Regions from separate parts of the Delftia sp. DT-2 genome, predicted to be linked through region 3. Evidence: predicted binding sites of a transcription regulator. Region 3 holds the regulator's gene; each other region holds the start of a gene.
What was found. The regulator FNR, encoded in region 3, switches genes on or off when oxygen is low (the NO sensors DNR and NnrR bind a similar motif). The targets are predictions, from matches to a motif close to TTGATNNNNATCAA.
Positions count from the first base shown of each region.

Region 1: the regulator FNR is predicted to act here: its motif matches at 4,940-4,953, upstream of PO605_RS01185 (FeoA family protein).
Region 2: the regulator FNR is predicted to act here: its motif matches at 1,713-1,726, upstream of PO605_RS04005 (type IV pili methyl-accepting chemotaxis transducer N-terminal domain-containing protein).

Region 1 covers NZ_JAQOTI010000001.1:256,435-262,852, forward strand. Annotated here, with positions in the region: gene PO605_RS01155 (RidA family protein) at 1-83, opposite strand, end outside; gene kynA (tryptophan 2,3-dioxygenase) at 260-1,120, opposite strand; gene PO605_RS01165 (amino acid aminotransferase) at 1,117-2,322, opposite strand; gene PO605_RS01170 (amino acid permease) at 2,398-3,837, opposite strand; gene PO605_RS01175 (Lrp/AsnC family transcriptional regulator) at 3,976-4,446, shown strand; gene PO605_RS01180 (YkgJ family cysteine cluster protein) at 4,471-4,791, opposite strand; gene PO605_RS01185 (FeoA family protein) at 4,987-5,343, shown strand; gene feoB (ferrous iron transporter B) at 5,340-6,418, shown strand, end outside.
Region 2 covers NZ_JAQOTI010000002.1:328,369-334,786, forward strand. Annotated here, with positions in the region: gene PO605_RS04005 (type IV pili methyl-accepting chemotaxis transducer N-terminal domain-containing protein) at 1-1,679, opposite strand, end outside; gene PO605_RS04010 (ChaN family lipoprotein) at 1,840-2,724, shown strand; gene PO605_RS04015 (putative bifunctional diguanylate cyclase/phosphodiesterase) at 2,728-4,683, opposite strand; gene purU (formyltetrahydrofolate deformylase) at 4,757-5,605, shown strand; gene PO605_RS04025 (LysR substrate-binding domain-containing protein) at 5,625-6,418, shown strand, end outside.
Region 3 covers NZ_JAQOTI010000004.1:393,884-400,301, forward strand. Annotated here, with positions in the region: gene PO605_RS09210 (sulfite exporter TauE/SafE family protein) at 42-767, opposite strand; gene hemN (oxygen-independent coproporphyrinogen III oxidase) at 773-2,155, opposite strand; gene fnr (fumarate/nitrate reduction transcriptional regulator Fnr) at 2,317-3,036, shown strand; gene PO605_RS09225 (hypothetical protein) at 3,118-3,405, opposite strand; gene PO605_RS09230 (FixH family protein) at 3,588-3,902, opposite strand; gene ccoG (cytochrome c oxidase accessory protein CcoG) at 3,960-5,414, opposite strand; gene ccoP (cytochrome-c oxidase, cbb3-type subunit III) at 5,492-6,409, opposite strand.

The DNA.
Region 1 (6,418 bases), on a different contig from region 3:
AACAGCATCTGGCCGCTGGCCTTGACGGCCCAGGAGAAGGGCTGCTTGAGCGGCGGCAGTCCCACGTCGATGATTTGCTTCATGGATTTCCTTGTGTTTTGACTACATGCGAAGGCATGGTGTTCTTGCGCCGGAAACTTGGCGCGGCCCATCGGCGGACGCCGAGCAAGGGCCTAGGCCGGCCGCGCCGCCCCGCAGCGATGGTGTCGTCCCGCGCCCGCGCAGCGAGAGCGGGGGAAGCGGCAAAGCCGCTCAGGGGTCACAGTTTCGTTCTCACGGACCAGATTTCGGGGAACAGCACCACGTCCAGCATCTTGCGCAGATAGCTGACGCCGCCCGTGCCGCCCGTGCCGCGCTTGAAGCCGATGACGCGCTCCACCGTGGTCACATGGCGAAAGCGCCACAGGCGGAAGGCGTCCTCGATGTCGGCGAGCTTTTCGCCGAGCTGGTACAGGTCCCAGTGCGACTGCGGGTCGCGGTAGACCTGGGCCCAGGCGGCCTCGACCTCGGGGCTGGCCGTGTAGGGCAGGGTCCAGTCGCGCTCCAGGTGCCGGGCAGGAATGGCCAGCCCCTGGCGTGCCAGCAGGCGCAGGGCCTCGTCGTACAGGGAAGGTGCGCGCCATGCGGCCTCCACCCGCGCCAGCAGGTCCGGGCGGTGGGCATGGGGCTGGAGCATGGCGGCGTTCTTGTTGCCCAGCGCGAACTCGATGCAGCGGTACTGGTAGCTCTGGAAGCCGCTGGAGCTGGCGAGATACGGGCGCATGGCCGTGTACTCGGTAGGCGTCATGGTGGCCAGCACGGACCAGGCGCCGACCAGCTGCTCCATGATGCGGCTCACGCGGGCCAGCATCTTGAAGGCATCTGCATGGCGGTCGGCCGCCACGGCGGCCGTGGCCGCGCCCAGCTCGTGCAGCATCAGCTTCATCCACAGCTCGCTGGTCTGGTGCTGGATGATGAACAGCAACTCGTCATGCGTGGGCGACAGCAGTTGCTGTGCGCCCAGGATGGCGTCCAGCTGCAGGTAGTCGCCATAGCTCATGGACTGGCTGAAATCCAGCTGCGCCCTTTCCTCGGCGACGATGCGCTCGGTCAGGCCGCCATGGACGGGGCAGCCGCTCATTGCGGCGACTCCAGCACCGTGGCAATGGCGTCGGCCACGTACTGCACGTTGGCGCCGGACAGGCCCGACATGCACATGCGGCCCGAGCGGATCAGGTACACGCCATGCTCGTCGCGCAGGCGGTGGACCTGGGGCTCGGTGATGCCTGTGTAGCTGAACATGCCGCGCTGGGTCAGCAGGAAGCCGAAGTCGCGCCGCTCGCCAAAGCGCTCCTGCAGCGCGCCGTGCAGCTGGGCGCGCATGTCCTTGATGCGCCCGCGCATCTGCGCCAGCTCCTGTGCCCATTGGGCGCTCAGCTCGGGCGATGCCAGCACCTGCTGCACCAGGCGTGCGCCACGGGTGGGTGGCGAGGAATAGTTGCTGCGCACCGTGGCCTTGAGCTGGCCCAGCACATTGCCGGCCGTGGACGCGTCGTTGCAGACCACGCTGAGGCCGCCCACGCGTTCGCCATACAGCGAGAAGTTCTTGGAAAACGAATTGGCCACGAAGGCCTGGGCGCCCGCGTCGGCCAGGGCGCGCACGGACCAGGCGTCTTCATCGAGCCCATCGCCAAAGCCCTGGTAGGCCATGTCCACGAAGGGGATCAGGCCGCGCTCCACGATCACCGGGATCAGTTGCTGCCACTGCTCGCGCGACAGGTCCACGCCCGTGGGGTTGTGGCAGCTGGCATGCAGCAGCACCACGCTGCCCGAGGGCAGTTCGCGCAGCGTCTGCAGCATGGCGTCGAAGCGCAGGCTGCCCGTGGCCGCGTCGTAGTAGGGATAGCTGTGGGTGCGCAGTCCCGCGCCCTGGAAGATGGCCAGGTGGTTGTCCCAGGTGGGATCGCTGAGCCAGACCTCGGCGCCGGGGAAATAGTGCTGGATGAAGTCCGCGCCCAGCTTGAGCGCGCCCGAGCCGCCCAGGGTCTGCACGGTGGCGATGCGCTGACTGCGCACGGCCTCATGACCGGCGCCGAACACCAGGTCCTGCACCAGCTGGCGGTAGGGAGCAATGCCTTCGATGGGCAGGTAGCCGCTGGGGCTTTGCTCGCGGGCCAGGGCATCGCCAGCCTGGCGCACGCAGTCCAGCACGGGCAGGCGGCCGGCCTCGTCGAAATACAGGCCGATGCTCAGGCTGACCTTGTCGGCGCGTGGGTCCTGCTGAAAGGCCTCCATCAGCGACAGGATGGGATCACCGGGGTAGGGCGGGACGTGGCTGAACATCGAGGCGCGGGCGGTATCGAGGGGGGCAAGAGTCGTCATGTGTCTAAGGCAGAGAGAGAAACGGGAGGCCGGATGTCACCGGGCGGGAACCTGGGCTTGGGTGGATGTTAGGGTCTGGGGTGGGGTTGGGGTCTGAGGGGAGGGCTGGCCGGCCGGCCGGCGATACCAGATGGCGTAGACGGCGGCCAGCAGCAGCAAAAAGGGCAGGCCCGTGAGCACGGTCAGGCGGAATACGTCGGTGAACAGCGTGGACACCAGGGCGGCCAGCATCAGCGCCGCGCCCAGCAGCGTCAGCACCGGAAAGCCCCACATGCGAAAGGCCAGCGGCTTGTTGCCCTGGCGCACCCAGTGGATGCGGAAGAACAGGTGGGTCACGAAAATCATGAACCACGTGAACATGGCGCCGAACATGGCCACGGCCATCATCAGCATGAAGGACTGCTCGGGATTGATGATGTTGAACAGCGTGGCCACGGCAATGCCCAGGCAGGACAGCAGCAGCGCCGGCAGCGGCACGCCGCGCGAGTTCACGCGGCCCAGCACGGCGGGCGCATGGCCGGCGCGCGAGAGGCTGAACATCATGCGGGTGGTGATGTACAGCTGGCTGTTCATGGCCGACAGGGCGGCCACCAGCACCACGAAATTGACCACGCTGGCCGCGCCGGGCAGGCCAATGATCTCCATCACCTTGACGAAGGGGCTGCCCTCCTTGCCGGCGGCCGACCACGGCACGATGGCCAGCATCAGCGCGATCGTGGCCAGGTAGAACACCACCAGGCGCACCATGGTGGAGCGGAAGGCGCTGGTGACGGCGCGCTGCGGGTCCTTGGCCTCGCCGGCGGCCACCGCGATCATCTCGATGCTCAGGTAGCTGAAGATGGCGATGATCACGCCCACCCAGGTCCCCCACAGGCCGTTGGGGAAGAAGCCGCCGTTGTTGACGTAGTTGGCAAAGCCCACGCCGTCCGGACGGGCGCCGAACACCACCCAGGCGCCGACCACGATAAAGGCCGCGATGGCGATGATCTTGATCATGGAGAAGCTGTACTCCACGGCGCCGAAGGCCTTGACGCTCATCATGTTCACGCCGATGAGCGCGCCCGAGAAGATCACCACCCAGGCCCAGCGCGGCACCTCGGGGAACCAGTAGCCCATGTACAGGCCCACGGCCGTCACCTCGGTGCCCACGGCCAGCACCACGCAGGCCCAGTAGGCATAGCGGACCATGAAGCCGGCCATCGGGCTGATGTAGTGCTCGGCATAGGCGCCGAACGAGCCCGAGGTCGGGTGGGCCACCGTCATCTCGGCCAGGCAGCCCATGAGCAGCAGCGAGATCACTGCGCCGATGGCATAGCTGATCAGCACGCTGGGCCCGGCAAAGCCGATGGCAAAGCCGCTGCCCAGGAACAGGCCGGTGCCGACGGCACCGCCGATGGCGATCATGGTCATCTGTCCGGCGGACAGCTGCTGTTGGAGTCCGGCTTCGCGCTGGACGATGTCTTCGAAGGCTGGCATGGGTTGTTGTCTCCGTTGCTGTGGGGGGCTTCGGAGGCGGATGCTATGGACGGCCTTCGCGGGACGTTTAGTAGTTATCCCTAAATCGACTTGATCTTGGATAAGTTATTCTGTGAAACATGAATTCATAGGTGGTTTATGCCAATCGACATCGACAGAACGGACCGGCTGCTGATCCGCGCCCTGCAGGACAACGCGCGGCTGACCTCGGGGGAGCTGGCGCAGCGTGTGCATTTGTCGCAGTCACCGTCATGGCGGCGCATCAAGCGGCTGGAGGACGAGGGCGTGATCACCGGCTACCACGCCGCGCTGAGCCGGCGCGCCATAGGTTTTGGCGTGCTGGCCTTCGTGATGGTGGGCATAGACCACCAGAACGAGGAGTCCTCGCGCCATTTCCAGGAAGCGGTCTGCGCCATTCCCGAGGTCGTGATGTTCCATGGCATCTCGGGGCCGGAGGACTTCCTGCTGGTCGTCGTGGCGCGCGATCTCGACGCCTATTCCGATCTGCTGCTCAGCCGCCTGCACCGGCTGCCCGGCGTGCGCCAGGTGCACACGCATTTCTCGCTGCAGGAATTCAAGGGACAGCTGGCGGGGCTGCCGGTGGAATGACGGCTGGTGGCGCCTGGCAGGCTGCTAGAGCAGGCCGCTGTCCAGCGCCTGCATGCCATGGCGCACGCGCACGCGGTTGCAGGCATCGCTGCCGGCGGCGAACTCGCGGCAGGGCGAGGGGCGCCATTCATAGATGCCGCAATGGGCCTTCTCGCCCACCTTGCCGACCAGGGCCGCGCAGCGGGGACGCGCCCAGTCGGTTCCGCGCATGCGGCAGGTGTGGTCGGTGACTTCCTCGGCCAGCCCGGCTGGCACGCGGCCGCCCTGCGCCTGCGACTCGTGCACGGAAAAGTCCACGCGAAACGACGCGCAGCAGGCGCCGCAGCTCAGGCAGGGATGGGTCATGGCGTGGGGAGGGGAGTGCGCAAAGGCCGTGTCGGCGTCGGCCGCCATTGTGCCGCGCGCCGCCCGCCTGGGCCCGCCAGGGGGCAAAGCCGGGAACGCAAAACCCTGTCCCGCACTCCGATACCATGCGCGGTCCCGCCGCCCGGGTTCGATCAAAATCAAAATGAGAATAAAAATCAATTGATACAACACGCCATGCATTCGATGAACCCCGCGACGGACGCTGCGGCTCCGTCCACGCTGTCCGCGCCTCCCATGTCCTCCTCTGCTGCCGTTGCCGCCGTTGCTGCCACCACGGCCATCACCCTTGATGCCCTGCCCCGCCAGGTATCGGCGCGCGTGGTCGAGCTCCATGCCGCACGCGATGCCAGCGAGCAGGAACTGCTGCTGCGGCTCATGGAGATCGGCTTTCTGCCCGGCGAGCCCGTGCGCATCCTGGCCGCGGGCTTTCCGGGCGACGACCCGCTGGCCGTGCGCGTGGGCCAGACCACGTTCGCTTTGCGCCGCCATGAGGCGGCCCTGGTGCGCGTGGCGCCGGAGGCGGTGGCATGAGCGCGTCGTCCTCTCCCAAACTCATCCAGCCGCTGCAGCCTGCCCAGGGCGGCGGCGGCAGCGGTGATTCCGCACTGCGCCTGGCCCTGCTGGGCAATCCCAACTGCGGCAAGACGGCGCTGTTCAACCTGCTGACCGGCGCACGCCAGAAGGTGGCCAACTACGCGGGCGTGACCGTGGAGCGCAAGGAAGGCTGGCTGAGCACGGCCAGCGGCCGGCGCGTGCGCGTGCTGGACCTGCCGGGCACCTACAGCCTGCATGCGCACAGCGAGGATGAGCGCATCACGCGCGACATCGTCTCGGGTCGCCATGCGCGCGAGGCGCCGCCCGAACTGCTGGTCTGCGTCACCGACGCCACCCATCTGCGCCTGAACCTGCGCCTGGTGCTGGAGGCCCAGCGCCTGGGCCTGCCCATGCTGCTGGTGCTCAACATGAGCGACATGGCCAGGCGCCAGGGCATCGATATCGACCGCGAGGCGCTGTCACGCGCCCTGGGCATGCCCGTGCTGTCCACGGTGGGCGTGCGCCAGGACGGCGCGCGCGAACTGCTGCAATGGCTGGACGGCCCCGAAGCCCGCGCCCTGGCGGCGCCGCAGCTGCAGGCCCCGGCCCGCCCGGGCGATGCGCGCGAGCAGGTGCTGGCCCTGCACCAGCAGGTGGCCCGCATCATGGCCGACTGCGTCAAGGAGCCCGTGGTGGACACCCGGCGCGACGACCGCATCGACGCCGTGGTGCTGCACCCGCTGTGGGGCATGCTGCTGCTGGCAGCCACGCTGTTCCTGATGTTCCAGGCCGTGTTCAGCTGGGCACAGCCGCTGATGGATGGCATCGAGGGCGGCGTTTCGGCCGTCTCGGCCCTGGTCAACGAGCACATGCCCGAAGGCGCGCTGCGCAGCCTGCTGGCCGATGGCGTGATCGCCGGCACGGGCGCCGTGCTGGTCTTCCTGCCGCAGATCCTGATCCTGTTCCTGTTCATCCTTGCACTCGAGGATTCGGGCTACCTGCCTCGTGCCGCCTTTTTGCTGGACCGCATCATGGGCAAGGTCGGCCTGTCGGGCCGCTCCTTCATTCCGCT
Region 2 (6,418 bases), on a different contig from region 3:
CAGGGGTGGCGCCCCACGCGCAGCTCCACATGCCTGGCACCCGCGTGCTTGCGCACGTTGGACAGCGCCTCCTGCACCATGTGCAGCACCTGGATCTGCACGTCGGGCGCCAGCGGCAGGCCCTGGCCCGACATGCTCAGCGAGGTGGCAATGCCCGTCTGGTGCTCGAACTTGGACAGCGTGGCGCGCAGCGCGGCCTCGATGTCCTCGGCGCTGGTGCGCGTGCGGAAATGCACCAGCAGCTCGCGCACGTCGGCATAGCATTCGCGCACGCCCACTTCCAGCTCGCCCAGGCTGCGGTCGCGCGCCTCGTCGCGGCCCTTGGCCACGGCGTCGCGCAGCAGCTGGGTCTGTATCTTGAGAAAGGCCAGCGACTGGGCAATGGAGTCATGCAGCTCGCGCGCGATCAGGCCGCGCTCCTCGGCCACGGCGGCCTCCCTCTCCAGCGCCGTGGCGCGCAGGCTTTCCATGGCGCTGGCCAGGTGGCGCGCCATGGCGGACAGCAGGTCGCGCATGTCGTCCGTGAGCACCACGGTGGAGCGAAAGAACAGGTTGACCTCGCCCAGCAGGCGCTGCTGCAGTTGCACGGGGATGCTGACCACGGTCTCGAAGCCGGCCTCGCGGCAGTGGGGCAGCTGCAGGTCGCTGGCCGGGGTGATGGGGATCACGCGCAGCCGCGCCTGCTCGCGCGGCTGGCCGCACAGGCAGGCGCCCGTGTGCAGGCAGTGCTCCTGCACCGACATGGACTGGGGCAGGCCGTCGCCGGCCAGCAGCACGTAGCGCTCGTTGGCCTCGTCGGACCAGCGCACCGTGGCCGCATCGGCCTGGGCTGCCACACGGATCTGGCGCACGAACCCTTCGGCCAGGGCCTGGAGGCAGGCCGCCTCGGAGGCCTGCACGCTGACCGCGTACAGCGCCTGCAGCTGCTGGTGCTGCACGTTGAGGCTGGCGGTCTTCTCGCGCACCTTGTCTTCCAATTCGGCGTGCGAGCTCTGCAGCGACTGGGCCATCAGGTTGAAGCCTGCGGCCAGCTGGCCGAACTCGTCGTCCACCTCCACGCTCATGCGCGTGTCCAGGTGTCCGCGCCGCATGCGCTCCAGCGCCGAGCGCAACTGGCCCACGGGATGCAGCACCAGCCAGTAGCTGGTGGCCATGAAGCTCACGGCCGCGATGATGGCCAGCGCCATCAGACACATCTGAAACAGGTGCAGGATGGCCGTCCAGCGCGAGAGCCGGTCCTCGATGGCTTCGACAAAGCCGTCCACCTCGCGCACGAAGGCGTCGGCGCTGCCCATGATGGCCTGCGCATCAGCCTGGTCCTCGGCCTGCCAGCGCGCGTGCAGCGCGCTCCAGTCGCGGCGTATGCGCTCGTAGCGCGCCCTGACCTCGTCGCTCCAGGGCACGAACAGCGGGCGCGACATGTCGCCGCTGCGCAGCAGGTCCAGGCTGGCGTCGAACTGCTGCGCGCGCGCCTGCCACTGCGCAGGCGCCTCGTTCTGGCGCGCCATGGCCATGCGCACCATGCTCATGCGCAGCCGCCCGGCCTCGTTCACGGCGGCCGCGCCGCCTTCCAGCTGCCAGGCCACCCACAGCGTGAAGCCGATCGATGCCACGGCCGCCAGCAGGCAGGCCGCGCCCATGAGCAGCAGCTTGGTCGAAAGCGAGGGCTTGCCATGCATGGTTGCACTGTAGCCACGGCACATTTGCGCGTCTTGACCTGAATCAAGCGCCGCCCGTTTGCGCCGTGCCCCGCCCCGATTCCTAGGATCCTTTCAACTGCCCCCAATGCCCACAGGGCCTATGGGGCCCCCGGGCGAGGCCAGTGTTTAGCATGGGGCCATGCAAGTCCGCTCCCACCTCCGCCCCTTCATCCGCACCCCGCGCCTTGCCGGCCTGGCTGCGGCCGCATGGCTGGCGGCAGCCCTTGCCGGCTGCGCCAGCTCCTCCACACCGGCGCGGGACTGGACGCAGCAGCTGCAGCGCTGGTCCGACGCGCCCATCGTGCTGCTGGGCGAGCAGCACGATGCGGCGGCCCACCAGGCCTGGCAGCAGGCCACGGTGGAGCAGTTGGCAAAACAGGAGCGCCTGGCCGCGCTGGTGATCGAGATGGCGCCGCGCACGGGCTCCACGGCCAGCCTGGCGCGCGACGCCTCCGAGGACGCTGTGCAGCAGGCCCTGCAATGGCAGGACGCCGCCTGGCCCTGGCCGCGCTACCGCGGCGTGGTCATGGCCGCCGTGCGCGCAGGCGTGCCCGTGCTGGGCGGCAACCTGCCCCGCGCCGACATGAAGCAGGCCATGCGCAACCAGAACCTGGACACCCACCTGCCGCCCGAAGCCTGGCAGCGCCAGCTCGACGCCATCCGCGAAGGCCACTGCGGCCTGCTGCCCGACACACAGCTGCCGCCCATGGCCCGCATCCAGCTGGCCCGCGATGCCAGCATGGCCGAGGTGGCCAAGGCGGCGATCAGGCCCGGCAAGACCGTGGTGCTGGTGGCCGGGCGGGGCCATGTCCTGCGCGGGGTGGGCATCCCGACCTGGCTGCCGGAGTCCGCAGCAGCCAAAGTGGCCGTGGCGCAGGCAGGCGAGACATCGGTGGCGCACGAATCCGATGTGGACTGGCTGCAGAAGACGGACGCCTTGCCGGCCAAGGACCACTGCGCAGAGCTGCGCGAGAAGTTCAGGAACCCGCCGGCACCGCGGGCGGATGCGGGTCGGGTGGACTGAGCTTCACCCCTGCACGGCCCACATTCCCTCGTTGCCCGAGACCCACTCGCCGAACGCCTGCGCAGGCATGGGCTTGCTGCACAGATAGCCCTGGAAGAAGTCGCACCCCTTGCCGCGCAGGAATGCCAGCTGCTCGGCCGTCTCCACGCCCTCGGCCAGCACCTTCAGCCCCATGGCATGCCCCAGCGCGATCACCGACCCGCTGATGGCCATGTCGTCGGCGCTGTGCGGGATGTCGCGGATGAAGCCCTGGTCGATCTTGAGCAGGTCCAGCGGGAAGCGCTTGAGGTGGGCCAGCGAGGAATAACCGGTGCCGAAGTCGTCGATGGCCAGCCGCAGGCCCTGGGCGCGCAGACGGCGCATGACGGCCAGGGCCTCCTCGGGGCGCTCGGCCAGGGCGCTTTCGGTGATCTCCAGCTCCAGGCAGTGCGGGGCGAAGCCCGTGGCGGCCAGCGCGTCGGCGGTGGCACCGGCGATGTCGGTCAGCAGGAACTGGTGCAGCGAGACATTGACCGCGATGGTCATCTCGGGCAGGCCCTGATCGCGCCAGCGCTGGCCCTGGGCGCAGGCCTCGCGCAGCACCCACAGGCCCAGCGCGCCGATGACGCCCGAGCTTTCGGCCACAGGGATGAAGCGGGCCGGGGAGATGAGGCCCTCGTCCGGGTCCAGCCAGCGCACCAGGGCCTCGGCGCCCACCAGGCGGCCAGTGGCCAGGTCGATCTGGGGCTGGAAGTACAGGCGCAGGTGGCCCAGGTCTATGGCCTGCCGCAGCCGTGCCTCCATGGCCAGGCGCTCGCGCGCGGCCGAGGTCATGTCTTCCTCGAAGAAGCACCAGGCACGGCCGCTGCGCGACTTGGCGCCGTAGACGGCCGCATGCGCGCCCTGCAGCAGGTCCTGGGCATTGCCGGCATGGGAGGGGTACATGCAGATGCCCACGCTGACGCCGGCCATGACGGACAGGCCGTCCGGCGAGCTCCAGGGCTGGCCGGCCGCCGCGATCAGTTGCCGTGCGCGGGCGATGGCGTCGCCGCGCTCGCTCATGCCCTTGCACAGCACGGCCAGTTCGTCACCGGCCATGCGACCTATGAGGTCCTGGGGGCCCAGGGAATCGTGCACACGGGCGGCGATGTGGCGCAGTACCTGGTCGCCGATGGCGTGGCCGTAGCTGTCGTTGACGTCCTTGAAGCGATCGATGTTCAGCAGCATCACGGCCAGCGTGCCCTGCTCGGCGGCCGCCTCGGCCACGGCGTCTTCCAGCAGCGCTGTGAAGCGCACGCTGTTGGGCAGGCCGGTGAGCATGTCGCGGTGGGCCAGGAATTCGAGCTGGGCCTCGCGCGCCTTCTCGGCCGAGATGTCGGTGAACATGCACACGTAGTGCGTGACCTTGCCTTGTGCGTCCTTGACAGCGCTGAGCGACATGCGCTCGGGAAAGACCTCGCCGTTCTTGCGGCGGTTCCAGATTTCGCCCTGCCAGTGGCCCGTGGCCTGCATGCTGTCCCACATGGCCTCGTAGAAGGCCTTGTCGTGGCGGCCGGACTTGAACATGCGCGGGGTCTTGCCCAGCATCTCCTGCTCGGTATAGCCCAGCAGCCGCGTGAAGGCGCTGTTGACCGAGAGGATGCGGCTGCGCGCATCGGTGACGACCACGCCCTCCATGGTGTTGTCCACCACGGCGGCGGCCAGGCGCTGGCGTTCGTCGGCCTCCCGCCCGGCAGCCATCGCGGCATGGGCAGTGCGCTCTCCACGGCGCATGCGCCACAGCAGCCAGCCGCCGCCCACGGCCGTGACCAGCACCAGGGCCACCGAGGACAGCATGCGCCGCTGCGCTGCCGGCCCGGGCGGTATCTGCAGGTGCGCCAGCAGCCATTCCACGCCCCAGAGCCACAGCAGACCTGCGCACACATACAGGGTCAATGCGCCCCAGAGCGGTATTCGGGGCTGCTCTCCCTGATCTTGCATGTGGTTCCTCAGAACGTTCCCAGAACGTGTGACTTGCGCAGGGTCGTGTGCATGCTGCGACAATTGCGCCGCTATGACCCAAGCCTATATTCTTACCCTTTCGTGCCCCGACCGGCTCGGTCTGGTACATGCCGTCTCGGGCTTTCTGCTCGAGCAAGGCGGCAACATCGAAGAGGCCGCGCAGTATAACGACCCGGCCACCGGACTGTTCTTCATGCGCGTGCAATTTGCCTGCAACGGCTGCGATCCCGCGGCTCTGAGGGCGGCCCTGGCCGACCTGGGCGGCCAGTACCAGATGAAGTGGCGCCTGCACACCAAGGCCGAAGCCATGAAGACCGTGCTCATGGTCAGCAAGGAAGGCCACTGCCTCAACGACCTGCTGTTTCGCTGGAAGAGCGGCCTGCTGCCGGTGGACATCCGCGCCATCATCAGCAACCACCGCGAGTTCTACCAGCTGGCGGCCAGCTACAACATCCCCTTCCACCACATCCCCGTCACGGCTGCCACCAAGGCCCAGGCCGAGGCAAAGCAGTTCGAGATCATCGAGGCCGAAGGCGCCGAACTCGTGGTGCTGGCACGCTACATGCAGGTGCTGTCCAACGACCTGTGCACCAAGCTGGCCGGCCGCGCGATCAACATCCACCACAGCTTCCTGCCCAGCTTCAAGGGCGCCAAGCCCTACTACCAGGCCCATGACCGCGGCGTGAAGCTGATCGGCGCCACGGCCCACTATGTGACGGCCGACCTGGACGAAGGCCCGATCATCGAGCAGGACGTGGCCCGCGCCGACCACACCGACACCGTGGAAGACCTCACGGCCCGCGGCCGCGACACCGAGAGCCAGGTGCTGGCCCGCGCCGTCAAGTGGCACAGCGAGCACCGCGTCATCCTCAACGGCCACAAGACCGTGGTCTTCCGCTGAAGCCGGCTCCCGGCCGCCCATGGCGAACGTGACCCTTGCCGCCGGCAGCGGCTTTGCCCCGCCCGGCAGCGGCGCCCGCCGCATCCCGCCCATACAGTGCCTGCTCACTTTCGAGGCGCTGGCGCGGCTGCGCAGCGTGACGCAGACGGCCGAGGAGCTGTGCGTCACGCCCAGCGCCGTCAGCCACCGCGTGCGCCAGCTCGAGCAGATCCTGGGCACGCGGCTGTTCGGCCGCTCGGACTTTTCGCTCACCACCGAAGGCAGCGCCTACCTGTCCCACGTGCGCGAGGGCCTGGGCGCGCTGCAGCGCTTTCCGGGCGAGGTCACGGCACCGGGCCGCCGCAGGCTCAAGCTCGCCGTCACGCCCACCTTTGCGCGCGTGATCCTGATCCCGCGCCTGCGCCAGTTCACGGAAACCTATCCCGAGATCGACATCGCCCTGCAGGTCTCCATCCCGCTGCTGGACGTGGTGGCCGAGGATGCCGACCTGATGGTGCGCTTCGGCCCCGGCCACTACGCCGACGTGGAGCACATCGAACTGGCGCGCGACGTGGTCACGCCGCTGGCCTCGCCGGCCTTCATCCGCGAGCATGGCCCCTTCGAGCAGCCCCAGGACCTGGAAGGCATGCCCCTGCTGCGCAGCCCGCTGGAGCCCTGGCGCACCTGGTTCGGCGCCACCGGCCTGGACTGGCCCGAGCCGCACGAGGGCTCGCAGTTCAACGACATCGGCCTGATGTGCGACGCGGCCTCGGCCGGCATGGGCATTGCCCTGGTGCGCCACAAGCTGGGCGCACCCTGGATGGACAACGGCAC
Region 3 (6,418 bases):
AATCCGCGACCCTCAGGACCAAGTCTGTCCCCCGCTGTTGTTCATCGGCACCAGAGACTGGGCTTGTAGATCAGGTCCATCCACAGCGCCCACACGGCCACGCCCACCAGCATCAGGCCGGCCAGCCGCGTGCCCCATTCGGCACGCAGGCCGTTCAGGCGCTGGCGGCCCAGCCGCCACAGCCAGGGGCCGGCCACCAGCCACAGCCCGCTGCCCACGCCAAAGGCCGCCATGGCCGATGCGCCCTGCAAGGGGCCACCGCTGAGCGCGGCGACCAGCACGGCCGAATACAGCAGTCCGCAGGGCATGAGCGCCCAGGCATAGCCCGCCGCCAGCGTGCCGCCAGGGGCGGACACCCAGGGCTGCACGCGCCGCCAGGCGGCGCGGCCCGCAGACTCCAGCCAGGCGGGCTGGCGGGCCTGCACCATCATGGCCAGGCCCCAGGCCATCACGGCGACATGGGTCAGCGTCCAGAACGGCTGCAGCGCCGTGGTCTGGCTGGTGAGCCAGGACAGGCTTTCCATGGCCAGCGCCGAGGCAGCGCCCAGGCTGGCATAGCCGGCCAGCCGCCCGCCATGGAACAGCGCCGTGCGCAGCCACAGCCGGCTTTGCAGTCCATGGACGGCGACCACCTGCCCACCACCCTGTACCGTGCCCTGCCCCGCCCCGCCCGTGACCACGCCGCAGGGCGCGGCGCACATGGCAAGGCAATGGGGCCCGCCGACGAGCCCCATGATCAAAGCGGTCCAGAGCAGCGACAACAGCATGGGGCCTAGATGATCCTCGAAAACCGCGCCCGGTTCTTGTCGGCCTGCAGATATCGGTCAAACAGCATGGCCACGCCACGCACGAAGTACCAGCCCATGGGCGTGACCTGGAATCCCTCGTCGCTGATCTGCACCAGCCCCTTGGCCTGCAGGTCCTGAAGCGCCGCCAGCTCGGGGGCGAAATACTCGCGAAAGCCCAGCAGCCAGGCCTGCTCCATGGGCTCGAACAGCACGGCGCCCTGGCACATGATGGCCATGATGACGGCGCGCCGCACCAGATCATCGCGCGACAGTGCCAGGCCGCGCACCACGGGCAGGTGGCCGGCGTCGATGGCGTCGTAGTACTCCTCCAGCGTCTTGGCGTTCTGGCTGTAGCTGGCCCCCACCTTGCCGATGGCCGACACGCCCAGCGCAATCAGGTCGCAGTCGGGCTGGGTGCTGTAGCCCTGGAAGTTGCGATGCAGCCGGCCCTGGCGCTTGGCCACGGCCAGCGCGTCCTCGGGCAAGGCGAAGTGGTCCATGCCCACGTAGACATAGCCGCCGTCCATGAAGGCCGCGATGGAGCGCGAGAGCATGGCCAGCTTGTCGGCGCCCTGGGGCAGGTCCTCGGCCGCGATGCGCCGCTGCGGCTTGAAGCGCTCGGGCAGGTGGGCATAGGCATAGAGCGCGATGCGGTCGGGCCGCAGCGCATTGACCTGGGCCAGCGTGCGCTCGAAGGACTCGGGCGTCTGCTTGGGCAGGCCGTAGATCAGGTCCACGTTGATGGAGGCAAAGCCCAGCTGCCGTGCGGCCGCCACCAGCGCGAACACCTGCTCGGCCGGCTGCACGCGGTGCACGGCGATCTGCACCTGTTCGTCGAAGTCCTGCACGCCGAAGCTCAGGCGGTTGAAGCCCAGTTCCTTGAGCACGGCCAGGCGTTCGACGCTGACGGTGCGCGGATCGACCTCGATGGAGTATTCGCCGCCCGGCTCCAGCTTGAAATGCTCGCGCAGCAGGGCCATCAGCGTGCGCAGCTCATCGTCCGAGAAGAAGGTGGGCGTGCCGCCGCCCAGGTGCAGCTGGCTGACGGCCTGGCCCTTGCCGCAATGGGCCGTGTGCAAGGCCATCTCGCGCGCCAGGTAGTCCAGGTAGACGGCAGCGCGATCGTGGTGGCGCGTCACGATCTTGTTGCAGGCGCAGTAGTAGCACAGCGACTCGCAGAACGGCACATGCACATACAGCGACAAAGGCATGGCCCGCGCTGCGGTACTCGATTTGCGGTGCTCAAGTGCCAGGATATAGTCTTCAGCACCGAAAGCCTCCACGAAACGATCGGCCGTGGGGAACGAGGTGTATCGGGGCCCCGGTACGTCGAAGCGACGCAGCAGCTCTGGGGTGACAGCGGTCATGGGTTTTTTCCTCTAATGTCGTCCACTGTGCCGCAGCCCATTGGCCGCGTCCTTGACTCATATCAAGAGTTGTTCGCGGCAGTGCTGCGACAATTTGATCCAACTCATCGCCATCCACGAGGTCACCGCCGGCGCACTGCTGCGCCGCTGATGTTTACTCCATGAACCTTCAGACCATCAAAGCATCCTGTTCCAATTGCAACCTGCGCGAGCTGTGCATGCCCATGGGCCTGGATGCCGAGCAGATGCAGCGCATCGACGACATCGTGGCCACGCGCCGCAAGGTCAAGCGCGGCGGCCTGCTGTTTCGCAACGGTGAGTCCTTCACCTCGCTGTACGCCATCCGCACGGGCTTCTTCAAGACCTGCGTGGCCACCGAGGACGGGCGCGACCAGGTCACGGGCTTTCAGATGGCCGGCGAGATCATCGGCCTGGATGGCATCGTCAACGACCACCACACCTGCGATGCGGTCGCGCTGGAAGACGCCGAGGTCTGCGTCATGCCCTTCGACAAGCTGGAGGACCTGTCGCGCGAGGTCACGGCCCTGCAAAACCATGTGCACAAGGTCATGAGCCGCGAGATCGTGCGCGAGCATGGCGTGATGCTGCTGCTGGGCAGCATGCGTGCCGAGGAGCGCCTGGCCGCCTTCGTGCTCAACCTGGTGCAGCGCCTGCACGCCCGGGGCTTTTCCAAGTCGGAACTGGTGCTGCGCATGACGCGCGAGGAAATCGGCAGCTACCTGGGCCTGAAGCTGGAGACGGTGAGCCGCACCTTCTCGAAGTTTGCCGAAGAAAACATCATCGAGGTGCGCCAGCGCCATCTGCGCATCCTGGACACGGACGCGCTCAAGCGCATCGTCAACAGCCAGCAGTGCCAGTGAGGCCGCAAGACCCCGCCCCCCGGCAATGAACAGGGCCCGCGATCGCGGGCCTTGTTCATTGCCATTGCAGTGCACGCAGGTTCAATCGCGCCCCAGGCCCTGCATGGCCAGATTTGGGTCCGGCTCGGAGACCACGCCGTCGTTGAGATCGTGCGTGGAGCGTCCCAGCATGGTGGTCATGAGGCTGGACAGCATGGTCACACCCCAGAAGGCGAAGAAGGCCAGCGTGTAGATTCCCTGCCGCGACCAGCCCAGGTCGCCGAGCCAGTGCAGCTCCAGCGGGTCCACGAAGGCGAATACCAGCATCTCCATCACGGCGGCGGCCAGAAAGGCCGGCCAGGCAATCCACATCCAGCGTTGGGCCAACATCAGCGATCTCCTTGAGCTGTCGAGGGGTGGCTTTCATTGTGCGCGCCGCCCGCGCACCGTGCCAAGCCCTGCGCACCCTGCACTGCCTGTAGGAAACCCTTGGCCCTCGCGCATGCTGGAGATGCCATCCACCATACAAAAAAGGCCGCGACTGCGGCCTTGTGCACGGCATTTTCCTGCGTTCAGCGGTCCGTGGGATGGTCCTGCGCGGGCGTGGCCGCGTGGTTGCGGCCGGTGACCGCGGGCGCCAGGCTCTTGGGCACTTCGCGCACGCCATCGGCACGCTCGTTGATGGTGATGCCATTGCGGTAATAGTCAGGATCGATCACGGGATCGGCGCCATTGATCGCAATGACGGCCGTGACCACGCCAGCCACCACGACGGCGGCCGGGCCGGCCACCACGAGCCAGACATGGGCGAACTTCCACCAGGGCTTGCCGGCGTCCGGATGCGAAGGGGCCGTGGCGGGCGCGGAGACTGCGGGACTGGAAGACATGGATAACCTCTTTCTTTCAAACAGCCGGCGCAGCCTGGGCGGCGCCGGCCAGACATATCACCGGGGCACCAGGAAGACGGCCTTTTCGGACGCGCGTCCCGCGCCTGAATGCACGGCATCGATATCGAAGAATACGGTGTGCGAGCCCGGCTCGGCGGAACCGTAGGGAATCTGCAGCCGCGCCGCAATGCCGCGCGTCTCGGCCGGGCCGACCTCGACCTCCTGCTCGGACGCCAGCTCCAGCCCGTCGAGGCCATGGGCGCTGATGCGGTAGCGCTGGGCCTGCTCGGTGGCATTCATGATCTGCAGGCGGTAGACATTTTCCAGCTTGCCGCCCGCGACGATGCGCGACAGCGACGCCCGGTCGCGTATCACGTCGACCTTGACCGATTGGCGCAGCGCCAGGCTCACGATCATGGCCATGCTCAGGCCGATCAGCACGGCCGAGTAGACCAGTACGCGCGGACGGAAGATGCGGCGCAGCACCTGGGCCCGCCGCCACAGGCCGGCCATGGCGTTCTGCGTGGTCAGCCGGATGAGGCCGCGCGGATACTCCATCTTGTCCATGATGGAATTGCAGGCGTCTATGCACAGACCGCAGCCTATGCATTCGTACTGCAGGCCGTTGCGGATGTCGATGCCCACGGGGCAGACCTGCACGCACATCTTGCAGTCGATGCAGTCGCCCAGGCCCTGGGCCTTGTAGTCCACCTTCTTGGTGCGCGGCGCGCGCGGCTCGCCCCGGCCCGTGTCGTAGCTGACGATCATGGTGTCGCGGTCGAACATGGCGCTCTGAAAGCGCGCATAGGGGCACATGTACTTGCAGACCTGCTCGCGCATGTAGCCGGCGTTGCCATAGGTGGCGAAGCCGTAGAACAGCACCCAGAAGACCTGCCAGCTGCCCTGCAGCGCCAGCAGCTCGCCGCCCAGCTCGCGGATGGGCACGAAGTAGCCCACGAAGGTGAAGCCGGTCCACAGGGCAATGGCAATCCACAGCAACTGCTTGAGCGACTTCTTCCAGAGCTTTTCAAAGGTCCAGCCGTTCTTGTCCAGGCGCATGCGCGCACTGCGGTCGCCCTCGACCTTGCGCTCCACCCACATGAAGATTTCGGTGTAGACCGTCTGCGGGCAGGAAAAGCCGCACCACAGGCGACCGGCCACGGCCGTGAACAGGAACAGCGCCAGCGCCGAAATGATCAGCAGGCCCGCCAGGTAGATGAAATCCTGCGGGTACAGCACCAGCCCGAACAGGTAAAAGCGCCGCGCACCCAGGTCGAACAGCACCATCTGGCGCTGCCCCCATTCCAGCCAGGGCAGGCCATAGAAAACCAGTTGGGTGAGAAATACCAGAGCCCATCGCCAGCGTGCGAAGACACCGCTGATGGAGCGCGGGTAGACCTTCTTCTCGGACTCGAACATCGACACCAGCTGGCCCGGGTCCGGGTCGGCAGGCGTGATCGGAATGACTTTGCGGGGAGGCTTCCCGGCATCATCCCCGTTCTCGGGCTTCATGGTGGGTTCCTTGGTTTTTTGGAATATCTGAAAACTCAAAAGGCAAAAAGGCGGCGCCGCAGCGCCGCCCCCTGTCCTTATTGACGGACTGCGCCGTCTTTGTGCGACATGCCCCAGACATAGGAGGCAAGCACCGCGATCTGCGCCTCGGTCAGCTTGTCCTTCTGGGCAGGCATCTCGTTGTGCTTGCCGTTGTTGATCATGGCCGTGATGGCGGCCTCGCCCCAGCCGTGCAGCCAGATGTCATCGGTCAGGTTGGGCGCGCCCAGGGCCTGGTTGCCCTTGCCGTCCATGCCATGGCAGGCGGCGCAGGCCGTGAACTTGGACTTGCCCAGCGAAGCCTTGAGCGAGTCGTGCGGGCTGCCCGACAGGCTCAGCACATAGTGCGAGAGGTTGCGCACATCATCGGGCGTGCCGACGGCAGCGGCCATGGGCGGCATGATGCCGATGCGGCCCGCCGTGATGGTTTCCCTGATCTTGTCGGGCGTGCCGCCATGCAGCCAGTCGCCATCGGTCAGGTTGGGGAAGCTCTTGCCGCCGCGTGCATCCGAGCCGTGGCACTGCGCGCAGTTGTTCATGAACAGGCGCTCGCCGATGGCCATGGCCTGGGGGTCCTTGGCCATGTCTTCGGTGCTCATGCTCGTGAACTTGGCGTACAGCGGCTCCAGGTCCGCGCGGGCCTTGGCCATCTCGTTTTCATAGGCGCCCAGCTGCGTCCAGCCCAGCTTGCCCGCGAACGAGCCCAGGCCCGGATAGGCCGCCAGGTAGGCGAAGCCGAACACCGAGGTGATGATGAACAGCCACATCCACCACTTGGGCATGGGGTTGTTCAGCTCGCGCAGGTCCTCGTCCCAGACGTGGCCCGTGGTGTTGTCGGCCGAGGGGACCACCTTCTTGCGTGCGGTGAGATACAGCAGCAGCAGGCAGCCGATGATGCCGCCCAGCGTGATCGCCGTGACATAGATCGACCAGAAGTTGTTTACGAAATCGCTCATGGGAAGTTC